2 regions of the Cytobacillus sp. FSL W8-0315 genome follow, and region 1 is predicted to be linked to the other one. Evidence: predicted binding sites of a transcription regulator. Region 1 holds the regulator's gene; the other holds the start of a gene.

Region 1 (11,244 bases):
TGCGGCTTCGGCAGGCAGATACTTTAATGGCGTCATATCTCCTTTGTTTGATGCACGGAGAGGACAAATATATACTGGCCTGTATCAATATAAGGAAGGGCAGTTAGCATCTCTTATGAAAGACCAGCTCCTTCTTGCAAAAGATTGGGCAGCAATGCTTTCTGAGCAGCAAGAGAAGGTCCTTTTTATAGGGAATGATCTGCCTTTACATAAAGAGGTATTTACAGAATCCCTTAGAGACCTGGCGGTGTACGCTTCGCCTGCAGAACATAATCCAAGGCCGGCAGAACTTGCCTTGTTAGGCAGAGACAGAGAGCCTGAGGAAGTTCACTCTTTTGTTCCTAATTATATTAGGATTGCGGAAGCTGAAGCCAATTGGATAAAAGCAAACCAAGAAAAAAAGCTATAGTGATGAGGAAGCGAACGTATGAATAAATCCTTAACTTTCCGTTTTATGAATGAAGAGGATATTGATGATGTTTTGGAAATAGAACATAAGTCCTTTGCAACACCCTGGAGCAGGGAAGCCTTTTTTAACGAATTAACACAAAATCAGTTTGCATTGTATGTTGTTTTAGAAGAAGAAAATAAAGTTATAGGCTACTGTGGAGCATGGATCGTAGTGGACGAAGCTCATATCACAAATGTTGCGCTGCTCCCTGAATATCGCGGGAGAAAGCTTGGAGAAGCTCTTATGCGAAAGTTAATGGAGATTGCGTCTGAAATGGGGGCCATCACGATGACTCTGGAAGTAAGGGTATCTAACTTCACAGCTCAGGCCTTGTACCGAAAGCTTGGTTTTCAAAATGGAGCCATAAGGAAGAACTACTACACTGATAATCAAGAAGATGCTTTAGTAATGTGGGTGAATTTATAATGAATAAAGATCAATGGATCATGGGGATTGAAACAAGCTGTGATGAGACGGCTGTTGCCATCATTAAGAATGGCCGTGAAATCTCAGCCAATATAGTTGCATCCCAAATAGAAAGCCATAAACGTTTTGGGGGAGTAGTTCCGGAAATCGCTTCCCGCCATCATGTTGAACAGATAACTATAGTGTTGGAAGAAGCATTATATAAGGCAGGCATTACATATTCAGATCTTTCAGCAATTGCTGTGACTGAAGGACCTGGCCTTGTAGGCGCGCTGCTGATCGGGGTTAATGCCGCTAAAGCAGTTGCTTTTGCTCATGGTATCCCTCTTGTAGGCGTGCATCATATTGCTGGACATATTTATGCCAATCGATTGGTTGAAGAAATGGAATTTCCATTACTGTCCCTGGTAGTCTCAGGCGGTCATACAGAGCTTGTCTATATGAAGGAGCATGGCCATTTCCAAGTGATTGGAGAGACAAGGGATGATGCTGCAGGAGAGGCATATGATAAAGTTGCCCGGACATTAAATCTGCCATATCCAGGCGGTCCTCACATTGACAGACTCGCTCATGAAGGGAACCCGACCATTCAGCTTCCGAGAGCATGGCTGGAAGAAGGTTCATACGATTTTAGCTTCAGCGGCTTAAAGTCTGCCGTTATCAACACTGTTCACAATGCTGAGCAGCGTGGTGAGACCATTGTGCCGGAAGATCTTGCTGCAAGCTTCCAGGAAAGTGTCATTGATGTCTTAGTAACGAAAACAGAAAGAGCTGTTGAAGAATATCAGGTGAAGCAGCTGCTGCTCGCAGGCGGAGTTGCGGCGAATAAAGGACTTCGAGCTTCTTTGGAAAAGAGGTTTGGGGACAAAGCGGAGATAAAGCTTATTATTCCGCCATTAACATTATGCACAGATAATGCAGCGATGATTGGTGCAGCAGGAAGTGTGCTGTTTGAAAAAGGACAATTCGCCGGACTTGATTTAAATGCCAATCCCGGTTTGGACATCACTATCCACAATGATAAATAAATTAGGAAAAAGTCCCCGACCGCATAGGGGGCTTTTTCTGTGGATAAAATCATTTATTTCAGAATATTATGTTGGTAATGTGGATAAAAACAGTTTAAATTGTGGATAATGTGGAAAAGTCTGTGGAGAGTATATATAACTGCGTTTTTCTTGTGATTATCTCTGTGGATAATAGAAAAGACTGGCAGTGACTATTCTACCAGTCTAAAAGTTATGAATTTTCTTTTATTAATCATCAGCTAAAAGTGTCCATTCTTCCATCAATTCTTCCAGCTTAGCTTTTGCTTGATCAGTTTCATTTGTGATACCCATCACTTTTTCATGGTCTTGATAAACATTCGGATCACAGAGAAGCTGGTCATTCATATCGATTACTTTCTCCAATCCTTCTATTTGCTCTTCAATTTCTTCCATTCTTCTTTTTCGTTGGCGTTCGAGCTTTTTGGCTTCTTTATCCTGCTGATAATTATTTTTGTCCTGCTTAACAGGCTGTGATGCCGTGGATTCATCTTGCTCATTAAGTGCAAGCAGTTCCTCTTGTTCCTGCTTTTTTTCCACATAATAATCATAATCGCCGAGATACTCTGTTGCCCCAATACTGGAAAGTTCAACTACCTTTGTTGTGATTCTGTTGATAAAATATCGGTCATGAGATACAAAGAGAATCGTTCCAGGATAATCGATCAATGCATTTTCAAGAATTTCTTTGCTATCCAGATCCAAATGGTTTGTAGGCTCGTCGAGGATTAAGAAATTGGCTTTCTGCATCATAAGCTTCGCAAGCGCAAGACGTGCCTTTTCACCGCCGCTCAGTGTTGAAACAGTTTTAAGAACATCATCACCAGAGAAAAGAAAGTTCCCAAGTATTGTCCGGATTTCCTTTTCCGGTTTTAGCGGGTATTCATCCCATAATTCGTTCAGGACTCTTTTATTGCTGGTGAGTTCCGCCTGTTCCTGGTCATAGTAGCCAATTGTCACATTGGAACCGTACTGTATCTCCCCGGAAAAAGAAGAGATCTTTTTGATGATGGTTTTGAGCAAGGTGGATTTGCCAATTCCATTGGGCCCCACCAGTGCAATGCTGTCACCTCTTGCCAGTCGCAGTGAAATATTCTCGCTCACTATCTCTTCATAGCCAATAGCAAGAGAATGAATATTTAAAACCTCATTGCCTGATTGCCGTTCAATGTCAAAGCCAAAAGAAGCTGATTTCTCGTCTCCCAGCGGCCTGTCCATCACGTCCATTCTGGCAAGCTGCTTTCTGCGGCTTTGTGCCCTTTTGGTTGTGGAAGCACGGGCAAGATTTCGCTGGATAAAATCCTGCAGCTTAGCGATCTCTTCCTGCTGTTTCTCGAATTGCTTCATTTCTCTTTCAAAGTTAGCCGCTTTTTGATCGAGATAGGAACTGTAGTTTCCTGGGTACTTTCTTATTTGGCGGCGGGAAATCTCGTAAACCTGGGAAACGACCTTATCAAGGAAATATCGGTCATGGGATACGATTAGAATGGCACCGTTGTATCCCTGCAGGTACTGTTCGAGCCATGATAATGTTTCAATATCCAGGTGGTTGGTAGGCTCGTCCAGTATTAAGATATCAGGCTTTGTCAGCAAAAGTTTACCAAGGGCCAATCTGGTACGCTGTCCGCCGCTCAATGATGAAATTTTAGTGTCATAGCCCATTGAGCTGAAGTTGAGTCCGTGGAGAATGGAACGGATATCTGCCTCATATTGATAGCCGCCATTTTCTTTGAAATCAACCTGAAGCTTGTCGTATTCTTTTAAGATGCGTTCATAGGCATCAGAGTTATTTAGGATATCAGGGTCTGCCATTTGTTCTTCAAGGCTGCGAAGCTGTTTTTCCTGCTTCTGCAGATGACTAAAAACAGTCAGCATTTCATCCCAAATGGATAACTCTGATTCCAGGCCGGTATTTTGTGCAAGATAGCCAATTGTTACTTCCTTTGGCTTTATAATCTCACCGGAGTCATATGTCATTTGTCCGGCAATAATTTTCAAAAGGGTGGACTTTCCTGCACCATTGCGCCCTACTAGCGCAATCCTGTCCCTGGTTTGTACTTCAAGCTTTATATTGGTTAAAATGGGATCAGCGCCAAAATTTTTCGCCAGCTGATTGACTTGTAATAGTATCATGTTCTTTCACCTCGGGTATAGAGTAAGTGTAACTCATTCATATATGTTCGGCAATAAAGGAGACAGGACTATAATCCCTTCTGCAGGGCATTCAATCAAGACAAAAGGCAAATAAATATGTGAGGAACAATACAAAGCACATACAAAGTAACAGAAAAATAGTGTATGATTTTGAAGAGAGGTGTTTTGAATGGCGGATTTTACTCATTTTAATCAAGAGGGCAGGGCAAAAATGGTGGATGTCAGCGATAAACCTGAAACGGCAAGAACAGCCATTGCTCAATCAAGTATTACTCTTAATCAGGAGATATACGAAAAGATAACATCCAACTCTATGAAAAAAGGGGATGTACTCGCTGTTGCACAAACTGCAGGCATTATGGCGAGCAAGAAAACATGGGACATTATTCCGATGTGCCATCCGCTGCCGCTTAAGGGCGTGGACATTTCATTTTCATGGAAGGCGGAAGAGGAAGAGTATGTCCTGATCATTACTGCTTCTGTAAAAACGAAGGGAAATACGGGTGTGGAAATGGAAGCGTTAACAGCCGCTTCTGTCTGTGCGCTGACCGTTTATGACATGTGCAAGGCTGTAGATAAAGGAATGGTGATTGGGCCAACCTTTTTAATAGAGAAAACAGGCGGAAAAAACGGAGATTTTAAAAGAAATTAATTCATCATAAGAAATGGGGATGGACGAATGGCCAATGAACCAATTAAGATACCGCAGGCAACAGCTAAACGGCTGCCTTTATACTACCGCTTTCTAAAAAACCTTCACTCATCAGGCAAACAAAGAGTCTCTTCAGCAGAATTGAGTGAGGCGGTAAAGGTAGATTCTGCAACAATCCGCCGCGATTTTTCGTACTTTGGTGCGTTAGGAAAAAAAGGATATGGATATAATGTGAATTACCTGCTGGGCTTCTTTCGGAAGACTCTTGACCAGGATGAGCTGACTAAAGTAGCTTTGATCGGGGTAGGGAATTTAGGAACAGCCTTTCTTAACTATAATTTTCTTAAAAATAATAATACCAAAATAGAAGTAGCCTTTGATGTTGATGAGAGTAAGGTTGGCACGAAAATCGGTGATGTACCGGTCCATCATATGGATGACCTTGAAGAAGTTATTATAAATAATAATATTCAGGTGGCGATTTTAACGGTGCCGGCACCGCCTGCCCAGGCTATTACCGATCGGATGGTGAATGCGAAAATAAAAGGAATCCTTAATTTTACACCTGCGAGGCTCACTGTGCCAGCCTCGATTCGGATTCACCATATCGATCTGGCAGTAGAATTGCAGTCACTGGTTTATTTTCTGAAAAACTATCCGGAAGAAATGTAAAAAAATGAGCCTTTTGGGGGCTCATTTTTTCATTTTATTTTTCATTTTAAAATGCAGGCCAACCATCCGCAGTCCGGTGCCAAAATCGAATGTGGCAATTATAATCAGAAAATAAGTAAAGAATCCCCAGGTTTCTTCATGCTGGATATTCTGTATGGCTATAAAAGTGAAAAGGCATCCGAGAAGGATGTAAATAAAGCCTGAAAACAAAGGTGTGCTTCTCATCAAAATCCCCCAGTAAGTTTAAAACTCTGCAAAGCATTTCCCTATGCTAGAAAAAGCTGATAAAGCTCTGCATTTTTTCCATTTCTTCTAACCATTTTTGCATATTATCCTGATTCAGCTGGATAACCGCAACAAAGGTGTTCATCGCCACATGGGCAAAAATCGGCACAATAATCCGCTTCGTTTTGACATATAAGAAAGCAAAGGTGAACCCCATTGCCGAGTACAGCAGTACATGTTCAGGCTCGAAATGGGCAAGTGCAAAAATGACTGAGCTGATCAGGGCCGATAAGAAGAAGTTGAAGCGCTTATGGAGAGAACCGAAAATAACTTTTCTAAAGACAATCTCCTCAAGTATTGGCCCAATGACCGAACTAATTAAGATAACGATTGGCGATGCTTCAATAATCCGGATAATCTGCTGCGTATTCTCAGATCCCATTTCAATCCCAATCATATTTTCAATGCTGGCAGCAGTAGCTTGAGCGATCAGGGCCAAAAATATACCCCCAACTGCCCAGCCCGCTGAGCTTGCTGCGGAAGATGCATCCCTATCCAGGCCTTTTTTCATCTCTTTTCTTAATAATAGAAGCGTAATGATCAGTGTAACCGTAAAACTGATGACAAGCCAGTAGGCTACAGCCAGGATCTGCATGTTTTCGGGGTTCTGTCCAAGGGCATCTGCAATAAATAACACAAGCGGAACGCCAAACAAACTGGACAGCTGCATGGCAATATAAGCTATTAATATAAACCAATATTCCTTCTTCAAAATGTTATACTCCTTATTCTGAGTGTTGGAAAACAAGTCCTAAAGCCATTGTACTCTTAATAAGGAGCGGGTTTCAAATATCAGCATCAAAGCAGGAAAATACTATGGGTAAAGTGAAGAGTTCCGAAGCATACTTAAGAGGTTGTCTGTGTCGAAAAATAGCGTGTATGGGCGAATGAAATTTTTTCTAAAAAATTTAAGCTTCACCCTTGCAAATAGAAATGAGATTCATTAATATAATAATTGTGTTAGCACTCATACAGAGAGAGTGCTAATAAATAAAAATATTTACATATTATTTGAGGAGGTTGTTTCACTTGTTAAAGCCACTAGGTGATCGAATTATTATCGAGCTTGTTGAAACTGAAGAAAAAACTGCAAGCGGCATCGTACTGCCGGACACTGCTAAAGAAAAGCCTCAAGAAGGTAAAGTTGTAGCTGTAGGAACTGGCCGCGTTCTTGAAAATGGTGAGCGTGTTGCCCTTGAAGTTGCTGACGGCGATCGTATCATCTTCTCAAAATATGCTGGTACTGAAGTGAAGTACGAAGGCAAAGAGTATTTAATTTTACGCGAAAATGACATTCTTGCTGTAATTGGCTAATCGCCGATCAGACGAAGATTATTAAAGAATAAAGCTAAAATTTTTGAGGAGGTTTTTATCAATGGCTAAAGAGATTAAATTTAGTGAAGAAGCTCGCCGCGCGATGCTTCGCGGTGTGGATTCCCTTGCAAATGCGGTAAAAGTAACTCTTGGACCTAAAGGACGCAACGTGGTTCTTGAGAAGAAATTCGGTTCTCCACTTATCACCAATGATGGTGTGACAATTGCGAAAGAAATCGAGCTTGAAGATGCATTCGAAAACATGGGTGCGAAGCTTGTTGCTGAAGTAGCAAGTAAAACAAATGATGTTGCCGGTGACGGTACAACAACTGCAACTGTTCTTGCTCAGGCAATGATCCGTGAAGGCCTTAAGAACGTAACTGCAGGCGCTAACCCAATGGGCATCCGCAAAGGAATCGAAAAAGCAGTTGTTACAGCTGTAGAAGAATTAAAAGCTATTTCTAAGCCAATCGAAAATAAGGAATCTATTGCTCAGGTTGCTGCAATCTCTGCTGCTGACAATGAAGTTGGCCAGCTGATCGCTGAAGCAATGGAGCGCGTTGGCAACGATGGTGTTATCACAATCGAAGAATCTAAAGGATTCACAACTGAGCTTGATGTGGTTGAAGGTATGCAATTCGACCGCGGATATGCTTCTCCATACATGGTTACAGATTCTGATAAGATGGAAGCGGTTCTTGAAAACCCTTATATCTTAATCACTGATAAGAAGATCACAAGCATCCAGGAAATCCTTCCTGTACTTGAGCAAGTTGTACAGCAAGGCAAGCCTTTATTGCTTGTAGCTGAAGATGTTGAAGGTGAAGCACTTGCTACACTAGTTGTGAATAAGCTTCGCGGAACTTTCAACGCGGTAGCAGTAAAAGCTCCTGGCTTCGGTGACCGCCGCAAAGCTATGCTTGAAGATATCGCGATCCTGACTGGCGGTGAAGTAATCACTGAAGAGTTAGGCCGTGACCTTAAGTCTGCTACAATCGACTCTTTAGGACGCGCTACTAAAGTAGTTGTTACAAAAGAAAACACTACAATCGTTGAGGGTGCTGGAGACAGCGCGCAAATCGGCGGACGTGTGAACCAGATCCGCACTCAAATGGAAGAAACAACTTCTGAATTTGACCGCGAAAAATTACAAGAGCGCCTTGCTAAACTTGCTGGTGGTGTTGCAGTTGTTAAAGTTGGTGCTGCTACTGAAACTGAATTAAAAGAGCGCAAGCTTCGCATCGAAGACGCCCTTAACTCTACACGTGCTGCTGTAGAAGAAGGCATCGTTTCCGGTGGTGGTGTTGCCCTTCTAAACGTATACAATAAAGTGGCTGCTATCCAGGCTGAAGGCGATGAAGCAACTGGTGTTAACATCGTATTGCGTGCGATGGAAGAGCCTGTACGCACAATTGCTCACAATGCCGGTCTAGAAGGTTCTATCATTGTTGACCGCTTAAAGCGCGAAGCAGTTGGAACTGGCTTCAACGCTGCTACTGGCGAGTGGGTAAACATGATCGAAGCTGGTATCGTTGACCCAACTAAAGTAACTCGTTCAGCTCTTCAAAACGCTGGATCTGTTGCAGCTATGTTCTTAACTACTGAAGCAGTAGTTGCTGACAAGCCGGAAGAAAACGCTGCTCCTGCAATGCCTGATATGGGCGGCATGGGCGGAATGGGCGGCATGATGTAATTTAAAGCGTTGAACCCAACGTTTTAAAGCATCATCCACCAGGACATAGGTACAGGTTTTCTTGTCCTGCTGTTCCCAAAACTGTTTATAACAAACAAAAAAGGAATTCCTATTCGGGAATTCCTTTTTTTATTTATTCTTTGTCCGAACCCCCGCCAAAAGTTTCGGGAATCATCGTGAAGCCTTCAATCACAGTATCTTCTTCCACTTCGATCATCAGATAGCGCTTGCCGTCAAAATGGACTTGTTTTACATATCGAAGATCTTGCGGGCAGATGGATATGTTGGCTGCCTTCGTGCTGATTTTTATTGATTTTGAATTAAATTTGGGCAGGACGCTGGTTGCCTTTATTTCATATTTGTCATCATCGATGATTTTTTGATAAGCGGATTGGACCTTTTCTGAATTAATATCTTCGAGACCACTCACTTTTAAAACGCGTTCTACGTCTTTGGAATCCAGCTTCGGCGGTTCATCCTCTTCGTTTTCCACGATCATACGGTTAATCTCTTCATATACGTTGGAAAGGGTTGCTGTGCTTAGCTGATCTCCTGTTACGTCTTTAATAATTTCCTCAAAAACGATTTTATCATCCTGCGCCGTCATCGTTTCTTCCCCGTTTAAAACGTCCACTATGAACTGGTAGTCGGGCTCATGTACCTTGCCTGCTGAATACAAGACGTGATTGACATCAGCTGCATGATCGGTAAAGCAAGGAAATAGAAACCCTGAAATGGGAGCCTTGAGGTTGATAATCGGATCAACGGTAAAATGATATTTAAATTCCTTTTCTACATAGTCAAAAAGCAATTCTTTCTTCGGTTCTTGAGTGTTATTTATGCTGCAGAGAATAAAGGGATGAGAATAAACGGCATCCCGTTCACTTTCCTCGGCTTCTGCGTTGCGGCGTTTCATTGGCTTAAGATACTCCCCGCGAATGAATGTAACGACAATATCCTTTTCATATTGCCGGATTCCCAGCATTTTGCCGACTATCTGAAGCATTTGATCCATCCAGCCTTCAGCATCACTGCTTAGCAATCCCTGATGCAGGATGAGTTGACTGCTGTTTTCGGCATCCCTCTGAAACTTTAATTCAAAGAGCTTTTCATCCAATTGGCCGCCAAGCAGCTTTTTGAAGTTATCCATAAATAGCTCCTGCTGATCCTGGTCCAGCATTTCAAAGGGCTGGCTTTCATAATGATAAATCTCACTTGATTCCTTCATAATATAGACATTAAAAATATCTGAGATCTTTAGTAAGTCATTATTTAATTTAAATTGTTTCCGAATCTGTGCGATGTCTTTTTTGTTCACAGTTAAATCCACTCCTAAGCTGCCCAATATGCATATTTACTAGAATAACAAAATACATCAGCTCTATAAATTATTTCTTTTATTTTCGCTTTTTTGAAAAGGGATACGTTAATTAAATTTGGCTGGAGATTTGAGAAGCATGAAGTTGATTTTTACCGGCCGAATTTGCGCTGGCGAGGTGAATGTAGAATGCTGATATTTTGTTAACATAAAGGTATTTAATTGAGGCCTCTCATAAGTTGACTAAACTTATGGGAAGCCTTTTTTATTTCTTTAACATGGGGACATACTCTTCCAGATAAAATTGGATGCAGAAATAAAAATTACAAGTATCGACAAAAAATGGCAAGTTCTTTATAATAGTATAGTAAAATATAATCGTGAAATTAGTCCTATATTCAATAAAATTGAAAAGGCAAACTTATCGAAAGGTAAGGACGCAAAGCTACGAGTCTAAAATCCTCCAGGGTAATGACAGTCGGGTTGCCAAGGATAATAAAGAACGTTTATTTGGCTATCCCTGTCTATTTGGGGATAGTCTTTTTTTTTGGACACCTTTTAAATAGCTGCAAAAATGATGGAGAATACAGGCAAAGGAGATCAGCGATGATAGTTGTAGATAAGAAAAAATACAAAATGGCCATTAATGAGGCCGCAAAGGAAGTTCATGTACAGGTTCATGGGTTAATGAGAGAGGAGGATGCGGAAGGTTATATGATAGATTTACAGGATACGATTAGTAAGGTATCAAGGCAAAGTTATACATTTGTTGTAGACGGGACCCATCAAACACCTGTCCCATCAAAGGTGGTTCCACAGCTTGAACAGACAATGCAATTTTATTCTTCATTGGGATTTAAGGATATTCTTGTAGTAAAACCGTCATCTAAAATTGCGCAGGTGCAAATCAGGAATGCACTTGAGAGAATTGAGTTCTCAGGTACGTTTGTTGATAAAGTGCCTCATGGCATCTAATGTTCGTGACAATGATTAGGGGATCATTATTTTACATTTGAAAGGGAGTAAAGAAGTGCAAACAACACTAGAGCTATATACATACGAAATTATAAAGAAGGATCAGCCAGAATTAATTGTGAAAGCAGCTGATTGTCTGGCTCGAACATTCATAGGAGTGGAGGTTGCAGGGAAATGGGTTCAGGAGCCAATGGTAGGACAATTGAATATAGGCTATGAGGATTTCTATCAATTTACCAAGGATTATTTAGACTCTAC
Region 2 (11,244 bases), 200 kb from region 1:
CTGATAGGCAGGTCCCATCAATATTACAAATAGCAGCGCTAAGAAAGGATTCGAAATAAAACCATACCCCAAGGTAAGAATCCCGAAAGCACTGGATCCAATCAGCATAAAAATAATCAAACGGCCTTGCAGTAAATAAGAAAGCCGATAAATGAGGATTCCTCCAGCAATAGTGCCTAAGTAATATCCTCCGTTGATATAACCCCACCAAGACTCCCCCTTTCCAAGGGCATCCTCCACATAGGTTAACGTAACTGCACCAATCCAAATCGTTCCTGCCCAAGCTTCTATTAAATCCATTATGATCAGGACTCGAAGCCCTTTATCCTGGAGGAGTATTTTCCAGCCAGCCGTTAGACTGGACAGCATCCGGAAGTTTGAGTTCACAGCAGGTGATTCGCTTTTTTTTATCAAAAACAAGCTTAGAATAGAAATAACAAGCAGAATGATCGTAATGATCAATGTGGATTGTTTGCCAAGGAAAGCTAACAGGATACCGCCAAAGGTCCACCCTGCAAACAAGAAAGTCTGGTCAACACTTGAGAGCAGGCTATTCGCTTTGACTCTTTGCTTTTTAGGAACAACAGCTTTTACCATGGACATTTTAATAGGCGAGAAAAAGCCATTGAAAAAGGATATAAGGGCCAACACTAAGAAAATAGCCATTAACATAAAATCCTTCATTTGCTGCAAGAATAATATCATTAATCCAGCAATCAGAACGATCTGGCTTATCTGGGAAAACTTCAATAGATTTACTGGCTGAAATCTATCCGAAATGGATGGAAGCAGTATATTACTGATCATTCTCGATATTACACTAATCAATGTGACGGCTGCAGAAAGTGCTGTGCTCCCTGTTTCATTATACAAATGCAGCACAACAGCCATCGTGTACAGGGCAAACCCAAGATTCGTTGCTGTCTGGCTTACTAGAAGAGCGTAAAATGAACGATTCATCACTATCCCCCTATCTAAAGTCGTTGCAAACCGGCATGATTTCTATAAAGTTAAGCTCTTAATCTAATATTGAAAATCTATCATTTAGCTTAACATATTGAAAAATGCCTGCAGCAGCCAGCTCGGTAATATGTTCTAACAATATAGATCATGGTAGCTTGTTCCTATTTTTCAGAAAAACATATCACGATTTTCATGAATGTCTGTATAATCAACTTAAACTATTAATAGAAAGGAGCTCAACAGAAAACGTGCTTTACATATGGGATATCGAAAAGATTATAAAAAACACCTTGGATGGGTTCCAATTGGATATTAACTATGAGTTCTGCAATACACTTACTGCACCCATGAGCTACAATGTCTCAACGAATACAATTAAATTTAACTACCTGAAAGTGAACGGCTACATTGCAAAAATTAATTTTAAAATTAAAGAAACAGATGAGAACCTGGTTAAATTAATGCTATTCCATGAAATCGGGTATTATCTGGACTTCAAGAAAAACAAACATGACATAAGAACGCTACTGTACGGAGAAGATGACGAAAAAGAACAGCTCATGTCTGAAATAGAAAAAAACTCATGGGATTATGGAAGAAAAATAGTACCTGAACAACTGGTAAATTCCTATGATCATTTACGGGAATTGGATAAAATGTTCAGCTAGAAAAAGAAATGCGCCTCATTAAGAGACGCATTTCTTTATTAATTCGGTTCCACATGGACGTGAACATCATAAACCCCATAATCCCTCATCATCACTTTCTCCACATGTGTCGCAATATCATGGGCTTCCTTAATATCAAGCTTGGAATTAACCAAAATGACCACATCGATCACTTCATTGTTTCCATAGCTTCTGCCTTTAATATCTTTAATGCCTTTTACCCCGTCTACATTTTTGATGACATCCTGATAATGCTTAATCTTTTTTTCATCAAATCCATCAGAAAGCTCATGGGAGGCTTGTACAAAAATATCCCAAGCCGTTTTGCATATTAAAAACCCGACAACTATGGCTGTTAATGGATCAAGCCAAGGCATGTTCAGCTGCGAACCAAAAATTCCGACGGCAGTGCCTATACTCACCCATGCGTCTGAAATATTGTCCTTTGCCGCTGCCATTACGGCCTTGCTGTTAATTTTAATAGCTAATTTTTTATTATATCGGTATACAAAGTACATTGCAGCTCCAGAAAAAACTCCCGTATATGCCGCAATTATATCAGGAGATTCATTAACCCCATCAAACATGGATGAAACAGCATTAAGCAGAACTTGAAGACCTACTGCAGCCATAATGAAGGATGCTACCATGGAAGCAATGGTTTCACTCTTCCAATGGCCATACCCATGATTTTTATCCGGCGGACGCTGAGAAATCCTCAGCCCTATAAGCACTGCAATTGAAGCAATTATATCTGTTGTATTATTCAATCCATCCGCTTTCAAAGCAGCAGAGTCACTCACATATCCAATTGTTAATTTTAGTACAGAAAGACATATATAAGCTGCAATACTAATAAAAGCAGCACGCTCGCCTAACTTAAGGTTATGATACTTTTCCTCTTCCATGCCCCAGCCTCCTACTTTACCCTTGATTATATTACCAAGCGGAATTCGGGTGGGTCTAGAGCAATCTTTTTGTCTTTTATTAAATAAATAAGCAAAGTGCAATTAAGTTGTACTAGTGAAAATTTAAGCCAGCCCCATAAAAGGCTGGCTTGATTTGAATCATCTTAATGTGCATAAAGAAGAAACAGAATTTGTACAGCATGAAAGAAACAGCCCATCTTCCAAGCAAAACTATGCCTTCTTAAGACTCGCCTCAAACAAATCGATAATTTCCAAAAATCTCTCAGCTTCTCTAAACGTATGGTCAGCCAGAAGAGGATGAATATTGCTTTTGATCCGGCATGCCTCTATTAATTCTCTGGCTGTTTTCTTAAAGTCCCTTAACGAAGCAACTGATATTTTATTCTCATTTAAAAAATGGCTAAGTATTGGTTTCGTTTCTGATTCAGGCTGCATAGAGTCAAGATCAACAGCTTGAAAGACCAATTGGTCAAAATCATGGCTAAACTCTCTTGCCTGTTCTACCAGCTTTCTTTCCGAAGGATCTAGTAAATGGCCAATAAACTTAGCATGGTCAGCCATGATCCTTAGAAAGAAGACATTTTCTTCTATAATGGCTTCCGGTTTTGGTGCGAGTATCCCTGAGTTGAGGTCTTTTAATCGATTTGCAAAGTATGCAGCTTCTCTGCTGATATGGTCAATTAATAAAGGAAAATTATTTGAACGGATTTCGCATCTTAATGTCAGCCCCAGCACTTTCCTCTTATAGCTCCAGATGGCAGCAGCTGCTTGATAAACCTCGTTATTAAATGCTTGAACCTGTCTAAGTTCTGAGTTGATTGTAAATCTGGCCAGCTTTTCCTCGATTCTTTCAAATAGAGCGATAAATTGCTGTGCTTCGGCAATTAATTGTTTCTGTTCATAGGTAAACCCCAAACTTAAAAATAGTGCATGTTCTTTCATAATCCTGGACCAAAATTTAATCTCATCCAGCGATCTAACGACTATTGGATCCGCCATGTCATCCCCTCCCCAATTACTCACTCCTTCTCATATATATTTATGATTTCCTGCCATTATTCTATTTTATTGAAGCTGATAAACAAGCTGATAAATGTAAAAACTGCTCCCAAGAACGGCAGCAGTCATTCTTTTACTCATATTTTGAAAAATCCATAACATAGCTATAAATCAAGTATACAACCATTGCAAACGCGGTTGAAATAAAGCCCCAGCCCAGCGTAATCTGCTCGATGACCAAATAGTTATTGCAAAGCTGTACAGGGGACCAGATATATAGCCATCCCAGAGCTAAAAATAAGATAGTAAAGAAAATAATGAGAGCATGCTTCCAAAATGAACTTAGCTTTGGCCAGCTGTCCCGCAATGGCACACCGGCCAAAAATGGAAGGGAGATAAATTTAAAGACTTCTACACTCGTAAGCGTCAATGCTTCATCCATTGTCCTTGGCAGAGACCAATACACCATAATGATTGAAAACAGCAATATACCCGGCACTCCGTTTTCATTCCATTTTGAGAAAAATCCCGTGAAGCGATTCTGAAAGAACTTTGCCATGAATATGCCAGAGATCACCAGTAAAGGCATTTGCATATGCATATGGGTAATCATGATGGACTCCAGAAAATCAGCTGCAGGCGGGAGCATCAATCCAAGAAGCAGGAGTAATCCGTAAACTGATGACTTCATCATTCTTTCCCTCCGCTCTCGAGAATCTCCGTCACCCTTTCAGCCGCTGCTTCTATTAAGGTGTAATCCATGACTTCAACTAAGTGTCCTTTTGGATTCACCAGATAAAAGGCAGAGTTATGGGCAAAATTTCCGTATTCATCAGGAATGACTATGACACCAAATCGATCAAGCAAAGATTTAAGCTCCTGCTGTTTCGGTATCCTCGCCATTCTCCACGTTTCCCCGTCACTGCCAAAAGCCTTGCGGTAAGTATCCAATGTTTCCGGAGTATCCCGCTTTGGATCAAAACTAATGCTCAGGAATTGAATATCATGGCCAATATACTCTTCTGGAATCCGTTTATATACTTCAGACATATTAACCTCCAGTTCAGGACAAACAGTACCGCATGAAGTATATAAAAAGGTAATAAACACATACTTCCCTTCAAATTCTGTGAAAGAATAGGTCCTCCCGTTATTATCTTCAAGTGTTACATCCGGGAACTGAGGCTTTTCATCCATTAACTGATTAACCCTGGCTTTTTCAGCAGTGAAAGCCTGAAAGCCATCTGTGCCAATGTAAAAAAGGAGCACGCCAAACACCAGTACAGCCAAGCTGGAAAAAGCCGTTTTATTTTTTGGAAACATGATTCATCACTTCCTTTTAAAAGAAAGAGACAGCCCTGCATCCGAGCTATCTCTCTTTCCTTACCAGGTTTTATAAGGAGGTGAACCTGGAGGAGCATTGACAATAAAATCGACCAATGGAATGACATAAGCCATGCCGACAAGGACAATCATACACACAATCCATAATCCCCAGCGCTCTGTCCATCTAGGTGTTGGCGCTTCATCCTCTTCCACTTCCGCAACAGGGAATTCTGTGTTTCCTTTTGGCGCAAAGAACATGAGGTAGAATACAGCATATACCTGCATAAGTACACCGATCATCAGAAGGGTACCACCGATAGCCAGGAAGAACAGATAAGGGTCCCAGCTTAAAGCAGTTGCATTGTCAAAGTATGTTGAATAGGAAGTTCTTCTTGGAGAACCCAGCAGACCCACCCAGTGCATCGCACCGGACATGATGATCATACCGAGCGTCCATATGATCGTTTGTATAACCCCAAGTTTATTAATCTGCGGTGTCAGCATTCTTTTTGATACATAAGGAATAAGCCAGTAGCTGATACCGAAGAACGTCATGACCACAGACATGCCAAGTGTTAAGTGGAAATGACCGACAATCCACATTGTGTTATGAACTACCTGGTTCAATTGGTTTGTGCTTTGTACTATTCCGCCGGCTCCGGCAGGAATAAAAGCAGCCATCGCGATAAATGGCGCGAGGAATCGAACATCTCCCCAAGGAAGTTTCTTATACCAGCCGACAAGACCTCTTCCGCCTTTTTTTCTCGCTGTACGCTCAAATACTGCAAACATAGCATAAGCAGTCATTAATGAAGGGAAGCCAATTGCCAAACTCATAAACACGTGCATGTATTTCACAGGTTCAGAAATACCAGGATCAATAATCTGATGATGGAAGCCGCCGGTAATATTCATAATTACAAGTGCAATAACCACAATTCTTGTTAAAAGGTCATTCCACCTACGGCCGCCAATAATCTTCGGCACTATGACATACCAGGCAGAGACCGCTGTTAAATACCAGATGTTTACCAGCGTATGGCCGAACGCCCAGAACAGCGTGCGTGCAACCATGACATTTATTGTCTCCACCCATCCAAAAGCCCAAGGGATAATGGTAAAAACTTCGATGGCTACAGGTATGCTTCCAAAGAATAAGAGAACAAATACACCGGTTGCAAAGAAAGAAAGAATAGGGATATGCTGGCCGGGATTCCTCTTTCGCCAGCTAGCCACATTAATAAAGGCACCAAAGGCGCACATCCATACACCCAATACAATGAAGACTAAACCGATATAGAAAATGGGTGAAGCAGCCATTGGCGGATAGAAGGTATACATAACAGATGCTTCATTCATTAAAATCGGAATCACAGCTAGGACAAATCCGAAAATCTTCATCCAGAAGCCGATCCAAGCCATCTTTCTTACCTTAGGAAGCAGGCCTCCCAGAGTATGAGATAATCCAGCATAAAAGTAACCAATTGTGAAGAAAGCCGACAGTACGACTACCAGCAGCAGACCGTGAGCTGTAAGAACCTGATAATAGTTCAGCCATGCCGGCAATTCCAGCATTCCAGCCCGATTCAGCCCTTGCAATAGTCCAAGTATTCCGCCAAGCAGGATGGCTAAGAAAGCAACAGATAAATATGATTTCGTTATTTTTGCATCCTCCAGGCTAATTCCCATAACTTTATTTGCTTTATCCTTAAATGCTTGTGTTTTTCCTGTTTGCTTAATAACTGTTTCCACTGTTTATCCCCCCCTTTATTTCACCGTAATGGTGGTGCTCATCATCTGATGACCCGCGCCGCAGTACTCATTGCAAAGAACCAAATATTCACCTGGCTTATCAAATTTCTGTGTGATCTTTTGTACATAGCCAGGCACAACCATTGCATTTAGGTTCGTGTCAGCGACTTGAAAGCCATGCACAACATCTTTAGATGTCATGATAAAATGAACTGTCGATCCTGCAGGCACTTCAATTTCATTTGGGGTAAAGCTGAATACCTGAAGAATCATAACTACTTCATACTCATTCTCGCCTATCTTCTTAATCCCAGGATTATCGAACGGCGCTGTTTCATCCACTTTTTGAGGATCAATTCGCTCTCCATAGCTTGGCGGCCCCATCTCCAGGGCGAATGTCTGATAGCCCGTAATCAGCATGAATCCAATAATCATTCCAAAGCTTAATATCAGCCATACCTTCTCCGACCGATGCATCATTTTATATCCCCCCTATAATCTGGCCATGTACAGGCCATACACAATTAAATAAGTAACAAAGATCCCAAGCCCCACAACTGTAACTGAAAAGAACGTACCCCTTAGAGAGTTATGTTCCTTTGAACTGCTCTGGACCACTTTTCGCGTTTCCACCTTCCATCAGCTCCTTAGCTTTGTTACCTACATCATAGTTGAGAAGGGTTTTCATAAAAGTGAAATGAATCACACTTTTTTCATATATCTTCGCAGGCAAAAATGCTGAAATACTAACAAGAACACAGTAATATCAAGGCTTTCTTCCAATGAATTCTGTACTGGCAAGCATAACGATTCACAAATAATTCACAAAAAGTTAATTCACCTGATTTGTAATGAATCTCAAGCTTTAAAAGATTAATGTAAAGAACATAAGGATTTGAAATTTTAAGTTAGAATTTTGATGAAGTATGTAAACTATCGTCTTAAACTAATCGGCAGGTTAATAAAATTTAAGGAAAACTGGGGGCTATTTTGGATGTTTTGTAATTTTGGCTTTTTCATTAACAGCTGGAGCGTTCTTGAAATATTTTCAGATGATAAAGTTAAGGAACTGAATAATAGAGGAAAAGAGTTGGAAGATAAAACAGAATGAAAATCAGGCGCCCGATACTAAACTAACGAGAGATTGAATTTCGTAGAGAAAAGGTGAAAAATCACGGTATGGATAAACTCCATATGTATTAGTATAATTACCAAATACCTCTAGGGATGGGATTTTAACACAGAAATATAAATCGGTCCAATAACCGTTTTATATTTCTCCAATACAAAAAAACTAACTCCTATTGGAATTAGTTTGAAAATGGTATGTATAATGGTGGGCCTAAATGGACTCGAACCATCGACCTCACGCTTATCAGGCGTGCGCTCTAACCAGCTGAGCTATAGGCCCATATGTTGGAGCGGGTGAAGGGAATCGAACCCTCATCATCAGCTTGGAAGGCTGAGGTTTTACCACTAAACTACACCCGCATATGATTATGGTTTGGAGGCAACACCCGGATTTGAACCGGGGATGGAGGTTTTGCAGACCTCTGCCTTACCACTTGGCTATGCTGCCTTAAAAATGGCTGGGCTAGCAGGATTCGAACCTGCGAGTGACGGAGTCAAAGTCCGGTGCCTTACCGCTTGGCTATAGCCCAATAATATTGCTGTCAAAAAGAATAATGGGGCGATTGATGGGAATCGAACCCACGAGTGTCGGAGCCACAATCCGATGCGTTAACCACTTCGCCACAACCGCCACTATCCTACTGGCAGGGGTAGCAGGAATCGAACCCACATCAAAGGTTTTGGAGACCTTCGTTTTACCATTAAACTATACCCCTATATAAATGGTGGAGGGGGGCAGATTCGAACTGCCGAACCCGAAGGAGCGGATTTACAGTCCGCCGCGTTTAGCCACTTCGCTACCCCTCCACGTCTGATAAGACTTAGGAAATGGTGGCTCAGGACGGAATCGAACCGCCGACACAAGGATTTTCAGTCCTTTGCTCTACCGACTGAGCTACTGAGCCACATATTATTTATTTTTTGTAAAAATGGCGGTCCGGACGGGACTCGAACCCGCGACCTCCTGCGTGACAGGCAGGCATTCTAACCAACTGAACTACCGGACCAGATTGCGGGGGCAGGATTTGAACCTGCGACCTTCGGGTTATGAGCCCGACGAGCTACCGGACTGCTCCACCCCGCGATAGTATTATTAATGTGATTATTCTATGCTCACATCTAGCATTTCATCTCGCAGCTTATTCAATGAAGTACCGCCCCGATTTCAGAAAGATTATCCAAGCAGCAACTCAATCGGTGCGCTGAAGTAATTCCTTCGAAGATTATTCGGTCGTGCTCCACCCCGCGATAGTATTATTAAATAAAATATGGAGGAGGAAAGGGGATTCGAACCCCTGCGCGGTTTGACCCGCCTGTCGGTTTTCAAGACCGATCCCTTCAGCCGGACTTGGGTATTCCTCCGATATGATACAAAATAAGCATATTGGTAGCGGCGGAGGGGATCGAACCCCCGACCTCACGGGTATGAACCGTACGCTCTAGCCAGCTGAGCTACACCGCCAATGTGACTAAATATATATGGTGGAGCCTAGCGGGATCGAACCGCTGACCTCCTGCGTGCAAAGCAGGCGCTCTCCCAGCTGAGCTAAGGCCCCATGTAATAAAAGAAGTGTCCCTGGTCGGGAAGACAGGATTCGAACCTGCGACCCCTTGGTCCCAAACCAAGTGCTCTACCAAGCTGAGCTACTCCCCGTAATATGGCGCGCCCGAGAGGAGTCGAACCCCTAACCTTTTGATCCGTAGTCAAACGCTCTATCCAATTGAGCTACGGGCGCAAAATAATGGAGCGGAAGACGGGATTCGAACCCGCGACCCCCACCTTGGCAAGGTGATGTTCTACCACTGAACTACTTCCGCTTAAAATGGTGCGGGTGAAGGGAGTCGAACCCCCACGCCTTGCGGCGCCAGATCCTAAGTCTGGTGCGTCTGCCAATTCCGCCACACCCGCAATATGAAATTAAAATGGTGAGCCATGAAGGACTCGAACCTTCGACCCTCTGATTAAAAGTCAGATGCTCTACCGACTGAGCTAATGGCTCATACTTTTATGAGACTTCCTAAATTCTGATAAGTACAGTCAGATGTTCCAAAGCTAAACCGCTTTGTCACAGATTGCTATTCGGGTGAAGAGTCTCACTGATGCTGCAATCTGCTCTACCGACTGAGCTAATGGCTCATACCTTAAGAGTAGCAAATAGCTTTTTCAAAAGTTATGGTGGAGGATGACGGGATCGAACCGCCGACCCTCTGCTTGTAAGGCAGATGCTCTCCCAGCTGAGCTAATCCTCCAAAATGGTGACCCCTACGGGATTCGAACCCGTGTTACCGCCGTGAAAGGGCGGTGTCTTAACCGCTTGACCAAGGGGCCATATATAATTACCCAATTAGGGTGCCCGGCAGCGTCCTACTCTCACAAGGGGACAGCCCCTAACTACCATCGGCGCTGAGAAGCTTAACTTCCGTGTTCGGTATGGGAACGGGTGTGACCTTCTCGCTATCGCCACCGGACTATTTGGTTGAAGAAACTTCGTTCCCTCAAAACTAGATAATGCATGAAGAAGCATTTGCCGAGTATTCACCAATGACTTGTCTAGCTTCGGCTCCTAACTTCTCGGCCGTTTCGATCCGTCCCTCCAAATCCCAAAACCAGGATTTGAATGGCCGGCTCTCCAACGTCTCTCGAAGTTGAACAGTCGCCTCCGCTTTTCGTTTTGGTTAAGTCCTCGATCGATTAGTATCAGTCAGCTCCACATGTCGCCACGCTTCCACCTCTGACCTATCAACCTGATCATCTTTCAGGGATCTTACTAGCTTGACGCTATGGGAAATCTCATCTCGAGGGGGGCTTCATGCTTAGATGCTTTCAGCACTTATCCCTTCCGCACATAGCTACCCAGCGATGCCTTTGGCAAGACAACTGGTACACCAGCGGTGCGTCCATCCCGGTCCTCTCGTACTAAGGACAGCTCCTCTCAAATTTCCTGCGCCCACGACGGATAGGGACCGAACTGTCTCACGACGTTCTGAACCCAGCTCGCGTACCGCTTTAATGGGCGAACAGCCCAACCCTTGGGACCGACTACAGCCCCAGGATGCGATGAGCCGACATCGAGGTGCCAAACCTCCCCGTCGATGTGGACTCTTGGGGGAGATAAGCCTGTTATCCCCGGGGTAGCTTTTATCCGTTGAGCGATGGCCCTTCCATGCGGAACCACCGGATCACTAAGCCCGACTTTCGTCCCTGCTCGACTTGTAGGTCTCGCAGTCAAGCTCCCTTGTGCCTTTACACTCTGCGAATGATTTCCAACCATTCTGAGGGAACCTTTGGGCGCCTCCGTTACTTTTTAGGAGGCGACCGCCCCAGTCAAACTGCCCACCTGACACTGTCTCCCGCCCCGATAAGGGGCGCGGGTTAGAATTTCAATACAGCCAGGGTAGTATCCCACCGACGCCTCCACCGAAGCTGGCGCTCCGGCTTCTCAGGCTCCTACCTATCCTGTACAAGCTGTACCAAA

The links. The regulator Rex, encoded in region 1, represses fermentation and respiration genes when NADH is low (regulators of the CRP and FNR family bind a similar motif). The targets are predictions, from matches to a motif close to TTGTGAAATATTTCACAA.
Region 2: a site for Rex is predicted at 7,328-7,345, ahead of MKY20_RS01395 (cytochrome c oxidase subunit II). Genes of this name have one in related genera too.

The regions. Positions count from the first base shown of each region.
Region 1 is NZ_JBBOOC010000001.1:436,914-448,157, reverse strand. It holds gene tsaB (tRNA (adenosine(37)-N6)-threonylcarbamoyltransferase complex dimerization subunit type 1 TsaB) at 1-409, shown strand, start outside; gene rimI (ribosomal protein S18-alanine N-acetyltransferase) at 428-877, shown strand; gene tsaD (tRNA (adenosine(37)-N6)-threonylcarbamoyltransferase complex transferase subunit TsaD) at 877-1,905, shown strand; gene MKY20_RS02395 (ABC-F family ATP-binding cassette domain-containing protein) at 2,134-4,056, opposite strand; gene moaC (cyclic pyranopterin monophosphate synthase MoaC) at 4,247-4,729, shown strand; gene MKY20_RS02385 (redox-sensing transcriptional repressor Rex) at 4,757-5,401, shown strand; gene MKY20_RS02380 (YdiK family protein) at 5,423-5,626, opposite strand; gene MKY20_RS02375 (CPBP family intramembrane glutamic endopeptidase) at 5,673-6,398, opposite strand; gene groES (co-chaperone GroES) at 6,716-7,000, shown strand; gene groL (chaperonin GroEL) at 7,062-8,693, shown strand; gene MKY20_RS02360 (DUF4317 domain-containing protein) at 8,827-10,011, opposite strand; cyclic di-GMP riboswitch class I at 10,416-10,502, shown strand; gene MKY20_RS02355 (hypothetical protein) at 10,618-10,986, shown strand; gene MKY20_RS02350 (hypothetical protein) at 11,042-11,244, shown strand, end outside.
Region 2 is NZ_JBBOOC010000001.1:232,056-243,299, forward strand. It holds gene MKY20_RS01360 (MFS transporter) at 1-960, opposite strand, end outside; gene MKY20_RS01365 (hypothetical protein) at 1,212-1,631, shown strand; gene MKY20_RS01370 (cation diffusion facilitator family transporter) at 1,670-2,539, opposite strand; gene MKY20_RS01375 (DUF2935 domain-containing protein) at 2,771-3,559, opposite strand; gene MKY20_RS01380 (hypothetical protein) at 3,693-4,253, opposite strand; gene MKY20_RS01385 (SCO family protein) at 4,250-4,882, opposite strand; gene MKY20_RS01390 (cbb3-type cytochrome c oxidase subunit I) at 4,943-6,637, opposite strand; gene MKY20_RS01395 (cytochrome c oxidase subunit II) at 6,653-7,117, opposite strand; tRNA gene MKY20_RS01400 (tRNA-Ile) at 7,972-8,048, opposite strand; tRNA gene MKY20_RS01405 (tRNA-Gly) at 8,055-8,128, opposite strand; tRNA gene MKY20_RS01410 (tRNA-Cys) at 8,143-8,216, opposite strand; tRNA gene MKY20_RS01415 (tRNA-Gln) at 8,224-8,298, opposite strand; tRNA gene MKY20_RS01420 (tRNA-His) at 8,324-8,399, opposite strand; tRNA gene MKY20_RS01425 (tRNA-Trp) at 8,411-8,484, opposite strand; tRNA gene MKY20_RS01430 (tRNA-Tyr) at 8,492-8,575, opposite strand; tRNA gene MKY20_RS01435 (tRNA-Phe) at 8,598-8,673, opposite strand; tRNA gene MKY20_RS01440 (tRNA-Asp) at 8,699-8,775, opposite strand; tRNA gene MKY20_RS01445 (tRNA-Met) at 8,779-8,852, opposite strand; tRNA gene MKY20_RS01450 (tRNA-Ser) at 9,038-9,130, opposite strand; tRNA gene MKY20_RS01455 (tRNA-Met) at 9,154-9,230, opposite strand; tRNA gene MKY20_RS01460 (tRNA-Ala) at 9,249-9,324, opposite strand; tRNA gene MKY20_RS01465 (tRNA-Pro) at 9,346-9,422, opposite strand; tRNA gene MKY20_RS01470 (tRNA-Arg) at 9,428-9,504, opposite strand; tRNA gene MKY20_RS01475 (tRNA-Gly) at 9,512-9,586, opposite strand; tRNA gene MKY20_RS01480 (tRNA-Leu) at 9,593-9,677, opposite strand; tRNA gene MKY20_RS01485 (tRNA-Lys) at 9,693-9,768, opposite strand; tRNA gene MKY20_RS01490 (tRNA-Val) at 9,943-10,018, opposite strand; tRNA gene MKY20_RS01495 (tRNA-Glu) at 10,023-10,097, opposite strand; rRNA gene rrf (5S ribosomal RNA) at 10,121-10,237, opposite strand; rRNA gene MKY20_RS01505 (23S ribosomal RNA) at 10,441-11,244, opposite strand, start outside.